Regions from separate parts of the Microbacterium sp. NPDC057944 genome, predicted to be linked through region 2. Evidence: predicted binding sites of a transcription regulator. Region 2 holds the regulator's gene; the other holds the start of a gene.
What was found. Region 2 encodes HrcA, which represses chaperone genes, less so after heat shock. Its sites were predicted from a motif close to TTNGCACTCGNNNNNNNCGAGTGCNAA; they were not measured.
Positions count from the first base shown of each region.

Region 1: the regulator HrcA is predicted to act here: its motif matches at 1,851-1,877, upstream of groL (chaperonin GroEL).

Region 1 is NZ_JBHVPJ010000001.1:2,005,544-2,012,781, reverse strand. It holds gene groL (chaperonin GroEL) at 195-1,814, opposite strand; gene ACFVRO_RS09200 (LytR C-terminal domain-containing protein) at 1,939-2,517, opposite strand; gene ACFVRO_RS09195 (DUF3263 domain-containing protein) at 2,586-2,831, opposite strand; gene ACFVRO_RS09190 (DUF2332 domain-containing protein) at 2,853-3,845, opposite strand; gene msrB (peptide-methionine (R)-S-oxide reductase MsrB) at 3,902-4,306, shown strand; gene ACFVRO_RS09180 (nitroreductase family protein) at 4,303-4,857, shown strand; gene ACFVRO_RS09175 (DMT family transporter) at 4,858-5,769, opposite strand; gene ACFVRO_RS09170 (SOS response-associated peptidase family protein) at 5,850-6,506, shown strand; gene ACFVRO_RS09165 (MmcQ/YjbR family DNA-binding protein) at 6,508-6,891, shown strand; gene ACFVRO_RS09160 (hypothetical protein) at 7,048-7,238, shown strand, end outside.
Region 2 is NZ_JBHVPJ010000002.1:235,669-242,906, forward strand. It holds gene hemW (radical SAM family heme chaperone HemW) at 1-965, shown strand, start outside; gene ACFVRO_RS10510 (carboxylesterase/lipase family protein) at 955-2,376, opposite strand; gene hrcA (heat-inducible transcriptional repressor HrcA) at 2,447-3,475, shown strand; gene dnaJ (molecular chaperone DnaJ) at 3,514-4,629, shown strand; gene ACFVRO_RS10525 (16S rRNA (uracil(1498)-N(3))-methyltransferase) at 4,633-5,361, shown strand; gene ACFVRO_RS10530 (HIT domain-containing protein) at 5,386-5,733, shown strand; gene ACFVRO_RS10535 (PhoH family protein) at 5,798-6,823, shown strand; gene ybeY (rRNA maturation RNase YbeY) at 6,820-7,238, shown strand, end outside.

The DNA of each region.
Region 1 (7,238 bases), on a different contig from region 2:
TCACGCCGGTTCAGACGCGCCTGTTCAGTCACGCCTGTTCCGACACATCGGTTCTGACACGCCAGTTCCGACACGTCTGTTCAGACACATCGGTTCAGACATGCCGGTTCAGGCGCGCCCGATCCGACACCCCCTGGAATGCAGAAACGCCCCGGCCGAGGCCGGGGCGTTTCTGTCAGTGCGGCTGGTGTGGATCAGAAGTCCATGCCACCGGACGGGTCGCCCATGGGAGCGGCGGCCTTCTCGGGCTTGTCGGCGACGACGACCTCGGTGGTGAGGAAGAGGCCGGCGATCGACGCCGCGTTCTGCAGAGCCGAACGCGTGACCTTGGCCGGGTCGATGATGCCCGCTGCGAACATGTCGACGTACTCGCCGGTCGCAGCGTTCAGGCCGTGACCCGAGGCCAGCCCGGCGACCTTGTTCGCGACGACACCCGGCTCGAGACCGGCGTTGAGAGCGATCTGCTTCAGCGGAGCCTCGATCGCGACGCGAACGATGTTCGCACCGGTCGCCTCGTCACCCGTGAGGGTGAGAGCGTCGAGAGCCTTGGTGCCCGACTGGATGAGCGCGACGCCACCACCGGGGACGATGCCCTCCTCGACGGCTGCCTTCGCGTTGCGGACGGCGTCCTCGATGCGGTGCTTGCGCTCCTTGAGCTCGACCTCGGTGGCCGCGCCCGCCTTGATGACGGCGACGCCGCCGGCGAGCTTGGCGAGGCGCTCCTGCAGCTTCTCGCGGTCGTAGTCGCTGTCGGTGTTCTCGATCTCGCGACGGATCTGGGTCACGCGACCCTCGATCTGCTCCGCCTCGCCCGCACCCTCGACGATCGTGGTCTCGTCCTTGGTGACGATGACCTTGCGCGCGCGGCCGAGCAGGTCGAGCGTGGCGTTCTCGAGCTTGAGGCCCACCTCTTCGGTGATGACCTGTCCGCCGGTGAGGATCGCGATGTCCTGCAGCTGCGCCTTGCGGCGGTCGCCGAAGCCGGGGGCCTTGACGGCGACCGACTTGAAGATGCCCTTGAGCTTGTTCAGCACGAGCGTCGCGAGAGCCTCGCCCTCGACGTCCTCGGCGATGATGACGAGCTCCTTGCCGTCCTGGATCACCTTGTCGACGATGGGCAGGAGGTCCTTGATGTTGGAGACCTTCTGGTTCGCGATGAGGATGTACGGGTCCTCGAAGACAGCCTCCTGGCGCTCCGGGTCCGTCACGAAGTAGGGGTTCAGGTAGCCCTTGTCGAAGCGCATGCCCTCGGTGAGCTCGAGCTCGGTGCCGAAGGTCTGCGACTCCTCGACGGTGACGACACCCTCCTTGCCGACCTTGTCGATCGCCTCGGCGATGAGCTCGCCGATCGCGGGGTCGGCTGCGGAGATGGACGCCGTGGCGGCGATCTGCTCCTTGGACTCGATCTCCTTGGCGCTGCTCAGCAGCTCTTCGGTGATCGCCGCGACGGCCTTCTCGATGCCGCGCTTGAGCGAGATCGGGTCGGCGCCGGCCGCGACGTTGCGCAGGCCTTCGCGGACGAGGGCCTGTGCGAGGACCGTGGCGGTGGTGGTGCCGTCGCCGGCGACGTCATCGGTCTTCTTGGCGACCTCCTTGACGAGCTCCGCACCGATCTTCTCGTACGGGTCGTCCAGCTCGATCTCCTTGGCGATGGACACGCCGTCGTTCGTGATGGTGGGAGCGCCCCACTTCTTCTCGAGCACGACGTTGCGGCCACGCGGGCCGAGGGTCACCTTGACCGCGTCGGCGAGGATGTTGAGGCCGCGCTCGAGGCCGCGGCGGGCCTCCTCATCGAAAGCGATGATCTTTGCCATGAGTTTTGTCGTCCCTCCTGGACGTAGACGTTGGGTTTAGCACTCAGAGTGAGAGAGTGCTAACGCCATTCTGGCACTCGACACCTTCGAGTGCAAGCCGCGAGGAGGGTGCGCCGCCGACCGATCAGGGGGCCGGAGTCTCCTCCGTGGTGGCCGGGGCGGAGGACGAGCGGTCGAGGCCGATGACGACGGTCAGCTGCTTGCCCCCGGTCTCGTTCATGGAGGCGTAGAAGTCGCTCTTCTGCACGTCCGCTCCGCCGATGAGGTTGGCGAGCCCGATGGCCGCGAGCTCGTCCGCGTCGTCGACGTAGTACACGGTCGTCGTGGCGAAGTCCTTGCTGGCGCTCTCGGTGGCGGAGACCTTGTCGGCGGTCCATCCGCTGTCGATGAGCTTCGCCCGGATCTGAGCCTCGAGGCCCTCCTCCGGAGTCGCGTTCAGGATCATCACCGAGTAGGCGGTGTCGACGACGCCGGTCTCGACCGGCGTCGGCGTCGACGACGGCACGGCCTCGGGGAAGAGCGTGATGCGGCCCATGACCACGAGCGAGCCGAAGATGCCCGCGATGATCAGCACCAGCGCGGCCACGAACGACCAGAGCAGCACGACCCAGCCGTTCATGCCGGGGGCTTCGGCGCGATGCGCTCCTACACGTCCTGCGGAGTGGGGGACGTCGTCGAATCGGTCACGAGTGGGCTTGGACACCACTCGATGCTAGCGGCACCCGCCTGTGCGTCCGCATCACGACGGGGGCGGTGCCCGAAACCGCGGACTCAGCCGACGAAGCCGGGAGTCCTGGCCGAGCGCTGCAGCGCACGGGACTCCCTGATCCGACGGAGCCTGCCGACGAGCATCGGGTCGTACGCCAGCGCGGCGTCGGAGTCGATCAGCCGACCGAGCAGCTGGTAGTAGCGCGCCGAGCTCATGCCGAGCTGCGCGCGGATCACTTCCTCCTTCGCGCCGCTGTGCCGTGGCCACACGGTCTCCAACGCGAGGATCGCACGATCGCGCTCGGTCATCTCTCCCAGCATGAGAACAGGTTAGATCCCCGCGACGCCGTCGCCGCCGCGCCACTCCCACCATCGTCCGAGCGGATCAGCCGCGGCCCGCACCCTGCCGTCCAGCGCGACGACGAAACCGCTCCAGGATCCATCGTCGACGGGGGGCTCCCAGACATCGAGCAGAGCCGGCGGATCGATGGTGATCCATCTGGCGGGGAGCGCGCGGATGGCCTCGACGAGCGCGAGCCTCTGCTCCCGGGGGATGTGCACCAGCACGCCGGGGGTGGTGATGACGAGCGTCGCGCCGTCCGGCGCCTCCGCGGCGAGCGCGGCGATCCGCTCAAGGGCGTCGCCGGCGATGAGGTGCGAAGGGTCGGATGCGGCGATGTCGAGCGCCGCCGTGACGCGCTGCTCGCGCCCCTCCTCCCCCGGCCAGACGAGGCCCTGCAGCCAGCGGCGATCGCGTTCGTCGGACGCGTCGAGGGGCGCGAGGTCGATGCCGGCGCGCCACACGACCTCCGGCAGCCGCAGGGGTGGGATCGCACCGTCGACCACGCTCTCCAGCACGACGGCCGACGGGCCGTCCACCGGGTCGAGCGATCGCCGCGGCATCCCCTCTCCGTCGACGAACCGGTAGGAGTACCGGTCGGGATACAGGCAGAGCCCTGCCGAGGCGCCGATCTCGAGCAGCGCGATGGGGCCCTCGATCTCGCTGAGCACGGGGAGCAGCGGTGCGAGGCGGAGGGGCTCGTTGGTCTGGAGCCGTCTCGCCGTGCACTCCGCGACGATCTCCTCGGCATGCGCGAGCACGAACCCCCGCCATGCGCCGTACGCGGTCAGATCCGCGCCGAGCATCCGCGTGACGGCGAAGACCAGCGGCGGCTGGCGACGGTTCTTGGGTATGCGCGACAGCACGTCACGCACCGCCGGGTCGTCGGCGACCCCGAGCGCCCACTCGGCGTAGAGATCGCTCCGACCGGGCGCCTCCTGCTCGGCGAATCGGGCGTAGCGCTCCTGCACGGCATCCGTCATCCGTCCATTCTGTCGCGACGGACCCCGTTCACAGCCGGACGCGCGAGAATGGAGGCATGGCGTACAGCGTGGACAAGACAGAAGAAGAGTGGCGCGACGAGCTCGGCGCGGATCAGTACGCCGTGCTGCGTGAGGCGGCGACCGAGCGCGCCTGGACCGGCGAGCTGCTGGACGAGAAGCGCGCTGGCCTCTACACGTGCGGTGCGTGCGGTGCGGAGCTGTTCAAGAGCGGCACGAAGTTCGACTCCGGATGCGGGTGGCCGAGCTTCTACGAGTCCATCCGTCCGGAGGCCGTCGAGCTCATCGAGGACACGACGCTCGGCATGGTCCGCACGGAGGTGCGCTGCGCCCACTGCGGCTCGCACCTCGGGCATGTCTTCCCCGACGGGTTCGGAACGCCCACCGGCGACCGCTACTGCATGAACTCGATCGCCCTGAACTTCACCCCGGACGCCGAGTGAGCGCGCTGGAGGCGGTCCGCTCCCGTCAGTCCTGGTCCAAGGTCACCGAGCTCGCGCCCAACCGCGAGGAGCTGCTGCAGCTCGTGGCGGCCGCCGGGCGCGTCGCCGACCACTCGTCGTTGCGCCCGTGGCGTCTGATCGAGCTCCGCGGCGCCGACCGCGAGGTGCTGGGTGCGGCGATCGCGAAGGCCGAGGGCGACAAGTCGCCGTCGTCCAAGCCGCTGCGCGCGCCGCTGCTGATCGCCGTGGTCGCCAGCTACCGCAAGAGCGACAAGGTGCCGCGGTGGGAGCAGGAGGCCGTGGCGTCCGGTGTGGCCCACACGCTGAGCCTGCTGCTGGACGAGGCGGGGTGGGGCGTCCTGTGGCGCACCGGCCACTACACGCGCTCCAAGGCCGTCGCCAAGGCGCACGGTCTCGGCAAGGACGAGGAGCTGCTCGGCTGGCTCTACGTCGGCGGCAAGCCGGCGGGCAAGCGTCCCGGTCGCCGCAAGCCCGTCGACGCGCGCAAGCTCGTGACGCGGATGCCGAAGAAGAAGGACAAGAAGAAGTAGTCAGCGCGCGCGCCGACGCGGCACGGCCACGACGACCGATCCGACGGCGACGGCGACCATCGCCGCGAGCTGCCAGAGAGCGGGACCCGCCTCGACCGGCCAGATCAGATCGATGACGACGGATGCCGTGAGCTGACCGAGCACGGAGCCGAGCCCCATCAGGAGCACCCCGGTGTGCGCGACGATGAAGGCCCCGAGCAGGATGTAGGCGAAGCCGAGGAATCCGCCGAGGTACAGCCACGGCTCGGCGGGCGGCGGCTGCGGCATCCCCCTGACGGCGATGCTGACGCCCGCGGCGAGCGCGAGGGCGACGGTCCCGGCGATGAAGCTCATCAGCGTCGCCGTGATCGGCGACTGCACGCGCTGCGCGAGCCTGCCGTTGGTCGCGGCCTGCCAGGCGATGCCGACCCCTGTCGCGAACGGCAGGAGGAGCATCCACAGCGGCGCGGTGGAGAGCACGTCGCCGGAGAGCGAGATGCCGACGGCGACGAGGGCCAGCGCCCCTCCGAGGACCCGCCCGGGGGTCACCGCCACGACGCCGGCCGGGCCGAATCCGATGCGGTCGAGCACCAGGCCGTGCAGCGTCTGCCCCGCGACGACGCCCACGGTGAAGAGCGAGACGCCCAGGACTCCGGCGGTGATGCCCTGGGTGGAGACGGTGAGCGCGCCGCAGGCGCCGCCGAGCAGCATCCAGAACGGGATCGTGCCTCCGCGGACCCCCGTCCACAGCCGCACCGCGCCACGGCGGGCCGACGGGATGCACGGGATGACGACGACGAGCACGAGGAGTCCGACGGAGAACGAGATGAATCCGGCGACGATCCCGTTGCCCACCTCGACGCCGAGCACGCCGTTGACGCGCGCCTGGACGGCCGTCATCACGCCGATCGCGACCGCTCCGCCGAGTGCCAGCGGGGCGGGCAGGGAGCGCTTCTCGATCACCTGTCGACCCTACCCGAGCCCGTGTCGGGGGCCGGGTCTACTCTGGCAGCATGTGCGCGAGCTACGGCCTTGACCCCCGGTTCACCGACAGCGACGATTTGCTCGACTCCGCCGAGCAGGCAGTGCTCGACGCTCTGCGCACCTGGGCCGACCGCAACGGCGGCGAGACCGTGCGCCCCACCGGGAGGAACCTCCGCAACCTCAATCCGATCCTCCTCGACGACGCCGGTTCGACGTCCGTCGAACCGGCGTGGTGGGGCTTCCTGGTCGACGGCCAGCCCGCGAGGTTCCCGTCCATCAACACGCGGTCGGAACGGCTCCAGGAGCGCCCCGGCAGCCTGCGCTCGCGCGCGCTCGTTCCGGCGACGGGATGGTACGAGCTCAAGAAGCCCGAACGCGTCTGGCACGAATTCGGGCTCGACGGCGGCGGGCTCTTCGGCATGGCCGCCGTCACACAGCGCGGTCGCACAGACGACGGCGAGTGGTACACGTGCTACTCGATCGTCATGCGACCTGCACCCGCGCACCTGGTCGGCATCCACGATCGGATGCCCGTGCTCATCCCCACCGCGTTCGCTCAAGACTGGCTGCGCGCGCAGGGCGACCGCGAGCTCATCGACGAGGCGCTGCTGGCGGCGGCATCCCTCGATGAGCGGGTGGTCGCGGTGCCCCGTGCCGACGACAAGGGCACGGACCGGCTCTTCTGACATGGATGCCGCAGAACTGATCGCCCTGGCGTCCGCGCGCGCCGATGAGCTCCCCGGGTCCGAGCGGGAGAACCCGTTCGGCCCCGAGTGGGACGTGTTCAAGGTCCGCGGCAGGGTGTTCCTGCTGACCCCTCTCGACGGCACGGGTCGGGTGACGCTGAAATCCCACCCCGATGATGCGGTGGCCCTGCGGGAGACGTTCGCCGACATCGTCCCGGGCTACCACATGAACAAGAAGCACTGGATCACGCTGCTGCCCGGGCCATCGCTGGAGGCGGATCTCATCCCCGAGCTGGTGACGGAGTCGTACCTCCTCGTGGTCGAGAAGCTGCCGCGATCGCAGCGTCCGGTCGACCCCGCGATCTTCGGTCGACCGCCCGCCTGACAGTGTCCGTGACCCCTTTCGGGGGTCACGCGTGACCCCCGCGTCACTTTTCCCGCCGAACGTGCACCTTCCCTGTAAGGGAGCATCCGGATCCGGTCCCCAGCAGGTCACCCGAGGCCTGCCGAACGGATGCTCCCGCTACCAGGGGAGGTATCGATGCGGAACGACCGTGTCGACGCGCGGCGAGTGCGCCGCGCCGCGGTGGTGGAGGAGTCGGTGCTGCAGCGCACGCGCGCGGCGCAGCTGCTGGCGAACGATCTGAAGCTCGAGGTGGTGCATACGGGCGCGACGCTCCCGATGTTCATGGCCTGGCTCAAGCGCACGGATCGGACGCGGTGGCCGCATCT
Region 2 (7,238 bases):
GGCCGATGGACACGGTGTTCTTCGGAGGCGGCACGCCCACGCTGTTGCCCGCGGGCGACCTCGCGCGGATGCTGGATGCGGCGGTGTCGGCCTTCGGGCTCGCCGACGGCGCGGAGGTGACGGTCGAGGCGAACCCCGACACGGTGACCCCCGAGGTCGCCAGGACTCTCGCCGATGCCGGTGTCACCAGGCTCTCCATCGGCATGCAGTCCGCCGTGCCGCACGTGCTCGCTGCGCTGGATCGCACGCACCGGCCGGAGAACGTCCGCACCGCCGTCGAGGCGGCGAAGGGCGCCGGTCTCGCGGTCAGCGTCGACCTCATCTACGGTGCGCCGGGGGAGTCCCTGGCCGATTGGGAAGCCTCTCTCGACGCCGCGCTCGACCTCGAGTCGGACCACATCTCCGCGTACGCGCTGATCATCGAAGACGGCACGAAGCTGGCCAGGCAGATCCGCCGCGGCGAGGTGCCGACACCCGATGACGATCTCCAGGCTGACATGTACGAGCTCGCCGACTCGCGGCTCGCCGCCGCCGGTTTCGAGTGGTACGAGGTCAGCAACTGGGCGCGCTCCGCGGAGCAGCGTTCGCGTCACAATCTCGCGTACTGGCGGGGGAGCGACTGGTGGGGCTTCGGCCCCGGGGCGCACAGTCACGTCGCGGGCCTGCGCTGGTGGAACGTGAAGCACCCGGCCGCATACGCGCAGCGGCTCGCGGCATCCGAGTCCCCGGCTGCTGGAACCGAGCGTCCGGATGAGGCGTCGCGGATGCTGGAGCGGGTGCTGCTGCTGAGTCGTCTCGCCGAGGGCATCGCCGTGGCAGACCTCCCCGCAGGGAACCGAGCCCGCGTCGCCGGCCTGATCGCCGACGGTCTGGTGGATCCTGCCTCCGCCGTTCGCGGCCGCGTTCGGCTGACGCTCCGCGGCCGGCTGCTGGCCGATGCGGTCGTGCGGGAGCTCACCGACTAGGGAGCAGATCCATGCCGGTCGTGCGTCGCTGGGGAACCGTGGTGGTCACGGCATCGAACAGGCGCGTCCTGCGCTCGGAGCCGAAAGCGGGCCATCCGGGGTCGCCCGTGGTGACGAAGGAGACCCACGCGCGGTGCATGTCGGCGGCGAGCTCGCGCGGAGCGTCGGTCCCCGCCATGCGCTGCGTCTCGGGGTCGTCGAGCCGGTCGAACACGAACCCGAGCTCGAGCGCGTGCGCGGCGCGGAGATCGCGCACGGGGCTGGGCCACGCGAACTCGTAGACGTGGGTGTTCGCGGGGCGTGCCCCCGCGACGCGGCTGAGCGGAGCGCGGAGCATGACGTCGGTCGCGAGCTGTCCGAAGATCTCCCCGGTCGACGCCGAAGGGAAGTCGGCGCGGTACGCGGCCACCGCACGGCCGGGGATGCGCAGCGCGAGACGCGCGATCAGCAGCTTCGCCCTGCTGATGCCGGCGAGCGCCTCCGGGGGGAACCACAGCCGGTACTCGTCGGTGTTGCTGCCGATGAGCAGCGGGGTGTCGATCTCGCCGAGCACCTCGTGGGGAGACCGGGGGAGGCTGTCGGGGTCGATCGAGAACTGGAATCCCGGCGCGCCCCCGAGGGGTGAGGAGCCTGCCGCCTGCGCGCGACGGGCCTGCAGGAGTTGATCGGGATCGACGCCGGCGAAGGACTCCCTATCGGGGCGGATGCCGAGCCGCTTCGCCAGCTGCGCGGTGACGCGCCCGGCCTTCTCCGGCGTCTGCGCCTCCAGAAGACCGGACTCGATGATCGCCTGAGCGATCAGCGCACGCGACTCCGGACGGGCCAGGAGACCGGCGACGATCGCGCCGCCCGCCGACTCGCCCATCACCGTGATGCGTGCCGGGTCGCCGCCGAACGCCGCGATCTCGCGGTGGACCCAGTCGAGGGCGGCCGCGGCGTCGCGCAGGCCGAGGTTGCGCGGTGCGTCCTCGAGCACGGAGAAGCCCTCCGAGCCCAGGCGGTAGTTGATCGAGGCGAAGACGATGCCGGCGCGCGCGAAACCCGTGCCGTCGTAGATCGAGAGCGCGGCGGTGCCGCGTTCGAGGGCGCCGCCGTGGATCCACAGCAGCACGGGCGCGTCCGAGGCGTCGACCGGCGACCAGACGTTGACGGTGAGGATGTCCTCGCCGTCGATGCGCACCGAACCCAGCAGCTCGCCGGTCGCGCCGGAGTAGGGGAGCTGAGGAGACGTGGGGCCGAAGGACGTGGCGTCGCGCTCGCCTGTCCACGCGGCAGCGGGCTGCGGCTCGCGGAACCGGTTGTCCCCGAACGGCGGCGCGGCATACGGGATGCCGAGGAAGCGACGGACGCCGTCCTCGACGGTTCCTCGGAGGACCCCGGTGCTGACGGAAGCGGTGGACGGCGTGGTCATGAGCGCCATCCTAGGGTGCACGCGATAGGATTGGCACTCTATCGGTCCGAGTGCCAGGCGGGAGGGTGAGATGGTCACAGAGCGAGGCCTGCAGGTGCTGCGCGCGATCGTGCAGGACTACGTCGAGACGCACGAACCCGTCGGCAGCCGCACGATCGTCGATCGTTACTCCTTCGGCGTCTCCGCGGCCACCATCCGCAACGACATGGCGCTGCTCGAGGACGAGGAGCTGATCGCCGCTCCGCACACCTCGTCGGGGCGCGTGCCGACCGACAAGGGGTATCGCGTCTTCGTGAACCACCTGGCTCAGCTGCGGCCGCTCACCGTGGCGCAGCGCAGCGCGATCGAGTCCTTCCTCGCGGACCCCGCCGATCTCGACGACCTGATGGCGCGCACCGTCCGTGTGCTCACGCAGCTCACGGGGCAGGTCGCCCTGGCGCAGTACCCGTCGTTCGCCCGCGCGCATCTGACCCACCTGGAACTCGTGGCGCTCGCGCCGAGCCGGATGCTCGTCGTGCTCGTCACCGACGCCGGCGGCGTCTCACAGCGCATGACCCCGCTCCCGGTCGAGCTCGACGAGGCCGACGTGGCGGTGCTGCGGGCGCGGCTGTCCGCGCTGATCACGGGCCGTGCGGTGAGCGACGCCGCTGAGCGCCTGCAGACCCTTCTCACCGATGACACGACGACGGATGCCGCGCTGCGCGCGCTCGCGACCGTCATCATCGACGAGCTGGGCGAGTTCCGCCAGGAGCGCCTCGTCATGGCGGGGGCCGCGACTCTGGCCCGGCGCGAACAGGACTTCCGCGGCAGCATCCATCCTCTCCTCGAGGCGATCGAGGAGCAGGTGACGCTGCTGCGGCTGATGAGCGAGATGGAGACCGACGTGCACGGGCTCGCCGCGAGCATCGGCACGGAGAACGCTCCGTTCGGTCTCGGCGAGGCATCGATCGTCGCCAGCAACTACGCCGCACCGAGCGGCACCGCGCGCGTCGGCGTCATGGGCCCGACCCGCATGGACTATCCGAGCAACCTCGCGGCGGCGCGGGCCGTGGCCCTCTACCTGTCGCGGATGCTCGACGAAGACGAGGCGAGCCGCTGAGGCGGCCGCCGAACGAACACACACGGAGAAGGGCCATCGTGGCGGATCACTATGAGGTTCTCGGGGTATCCCGAGAGGCGTCCACCGACGAGATCAAGAAGGCGTACCGACGCCTCGCGCGTCAGCTGCACCCGGATGTCAACCCGGGCGAGGAGGCGGCGGAGCGCTTCAAGCTCGTCACGCACGCGTACGACGTGCTCAGCGACGACGAGTCGCGACGCCGGTACGACATGGGCGGCGGAGACGGCGCCGCAGGCAACTTCGGCGGATTCGGAGGCTTCGGCGACATCTTCGAGACCTTCTTCGGCGCCGCGCAGGGCGGCGGGCGCGGCGCGCGTCCGCGGTCACGGCGCGAGCGCGGCCAGGACGCGCTCGTGCGTGTGACCCTCGAGCTCGGCGACGTGGTGTTCGGCGCGCACCGCGACATCGAGGTCGACACGGCGGTGCTGTGCGAGACGTGTCAGGGATCCTGCTGCCAGGAGGGCACGTCGCCCGTCACCTGCGACATCTGCGGCGGCTCCGGCCACGTGCAGCGTCAGGTCCGCAGCCTTCTCGGCAACGTGATCACCTCGCAGCCGTGCGGCACCTGCGAGGGCTACGGCACGACGATCCCGTACCCCTGCGGAACCTGCGCCGGTCAGGGGCGGGTGCGGTCGCGTCGCACGGTGTCCCTCGACATCCCCGCCGGCGTGGAGACCGGGCTGCGACTGCAGCTGCCGGGCTCCGGCGAGGTGGGCAAGGCCGGTGGCCCCAACGGCGATCTGTACGTCGAGGTCACGGTGAGCCCGCACGCGGCGTTCAGCCGTGACGGCGACGACCTCCTCGCCACGCTCGAGGTCTCCATGACCGACGCGATCCTCGGAACGGACACGAAGATCCAGGGGCTCGACGGCGAGGTCGACCTGGAGATCCGCTCCGGCATCCAGTCGGGTGACGTCCTGACGATCAAGGGCCGCGGCATCACCCCGCTGCGGGGATCCCAGCGTGGTGACCTCAGGGTCGGCGTGCAGGTGGTCACGCCCACCAAGCTCGACTCCGCACAGCGCGCGCTCATCGAGGACTTCGCGAAGAAGGCGAAGTCGCCGGGACCGCAGCTCGCCCAGTTCCAGCAGGGGCTGTTCTCCAAGCTCCGCGACCGCTTCCGCTCGCACTGAGCCATGGCGCTGCACTTCCTGGTCGAGACGTCGAGCGATGCCGCGGTCGGCGACCTCGTGTCGCTCACCGGCACGGAGGCGAAGCACGCGGCGGTCGTCCGGAGACTGCGTGTGGGCGAATCCGTGACGATCGGCGACGGTGCAGGCGTCTGGCTCACCGGTGTCGCCGAGGAGGTCTCTCCGACCCGGGTGGATGTGCGCGTGTCCGACCGTGCGGTCCACGACGCGCCGACGCCCCGCATCGTCCTCGTTCAGGCACTGGCCAAGGGCGATCGCGATGAACTCGCCGTCCAGGCGGCCTGCGAGCTCGGCGTCGACGAGATCGTCCCGTGGCAGGCGAGCCGCAGCGTGACGCGCTGGGACGGACCCAAGGCCGTCAAGGGGCGCGAGCGCTGGGCGACGATCGTGCGCGAGGCCGCGAAGCAGGCGCATCGGCCCTGGATCCCCGAGGTCTCGGAGCCTCTCACGACGGGACAGCTCGCGCAGCGCGCGGGGGACGCGCGGATGCTCCTGCTCGACCCGACGGCGACCATCAGGCTCTCCGAGCGGGAACCGGACGGACGCGACCTGATCCTCGTCGTCGGCCCCGAGGGCGGCATCGCCCCCGAGGAGCTGGACCGCCTCGTCGCGGCGGGAGCCGAGCGCGTGCTGCTCGGCGACACGGTGCTGCGCACCTCCACGGCCGGTCCGGCCGCGATCGCGGTGCTGTCGGTGGCGCTCGGCCGCTGGTGAGCGTCCCCTCAGTAGACTGAGAGCATGAGCGAGCCCTCGATCTTCACCCGCATCCTCACCGGCGACATCCCCGGGGAGATCCTGCTGGAGACCGATCGGGTCTTCGCGATCCGCGACATCAACCCGCAGGCGCCGCTGCACGCCCTCGTCATCCCGAAGACCGAGGAGTACCGCGACGTCACGGAGCTCGCTGCAGGCGACCCCGTGCTCCTCGCAGACATCGTGGCCGCGGCGAAGCGGCTCGCGGAGGAGCATGCGAACGGCGAGTACCGCCTGATCTTCAACAACGGCGCGAGCGCCGGCCAGTCCGTCTTCCACGTGCACGCCCATGTGCTCGGCAACATCGAGGAGAGCAAGCTCGTTGGCTTCTGACGATTTCGATTCCGCTCCCGACCGCGGCAGCGCCGTCGAGAAGATCTACGCAGACGGCGTCGCCATGGTGCAGCTGCTGGGGCCGCAGGACCGGCTGCTGCGGATGCTGGAGAAGGAGCATCCCCAGGTGCAGGTGCTCGTCCGCGGCAACGAGATCACGCTGTCGGGAGACGCCGATGCCGTCGCCGACGCCAAGCGTCTCGTCGACGAGCTGCTCACGATGACCAGGCGCGGCCACGATCTCGCTCCGAGCGACGTCTCGAGCTCCGCCAGGATGCTGCGTCAGGACGGGGGTCCGCGTCCGAGCGAGGTGCTCGGCGAGGCGATCCTCTCCACCCGCGGCAAGGTGATCCGTCCGAAGACGCTCGGCCAGAAGGAGTACGTCGACGCGATCGACGAGAGCACGATCGTGTTCGGCATCGGTCCGGCCGGTACCGGCAAGACCTATCTCGCGATGGCGAAGGCCGTCCAGGCGCTGCAGCGCAAGGAGGTCACCCGCATCATCCTCACGCGTCCTGCCGTCGAGGCGGGGGAGCGACTGGGGTTCCTGCCCGGCACGCTCAACGACAAGATCGATCCTTATCTGCGACCGCTGTACGACGCGCTCAACGAGATGATGGACCCCGAGATCGTCCCGCGTCTGATGGCGACCGGCACGATCGAGGTCGCCCCGCTCGCCTACATGCGCGGTCGCACGCTCAACGACTCGTTCGTGGTGCTCGACGAGGCGCAGAACACCACCCCGGAGCAGATGAAGATGTTCCTCACCCGGCTGGGGTTCGGCACGAAGATGGTCGTCACCGGCGACATCACCCAGATCGACCTCCCGCAGGGAGCATCGGGGCTGCGGACCGTGACGCGCGTGCTGAGCGACATCGACGACATCCACTTCGCCCGCCTCACCAGCGATGACGTGGTGCGCCACTCGCTCGTCGGACGCATCGTCGACGCTTACAGCGAGTACGACGAGAAGCGCACGGCGCAGCGGTTCGAGCGCGAGCAGGCGGCGGAGTTCGCCAATCGCGCCGATCGACGCGGCGCCCAGCGACCAGGACCACGCGACCGGATGCCGAAACGAGGACTCTCATGATCGAGATCAACAACGAGTCGGCGATCGACGTCGACGAGACCGTGCTGCAGCGGCTGACGGACTTCAACCTCGCGCAGCTGCATGTCAGCGCCGACGCCGAGGTGGCCATCGTCCTCGTGGACGAGGGCGCCATGGAGGCGCTGCACGTCCAGTGGATGGACGAGCCCGGCCCGACCGACGTGCTCAGCTTCCCGATGGACGAGCTGCGCCCCGGCACGGAGGACCGCCCGACCGCCCCCGGGCTCCTCGGCGACATCGTGCTGTGCCCGCAGGTCGCGGAGACGCAGGCGCAGGCGGCCGGCCACACGCTGATGGACGAGCTCATCCTGCTGACCACGCACGGGCTCCTGCACCTGCTGGGCTTCGACCACGCCGAGCCCGATGACGAGCGCGAGATGTTCGGTCTTCAGAAGGA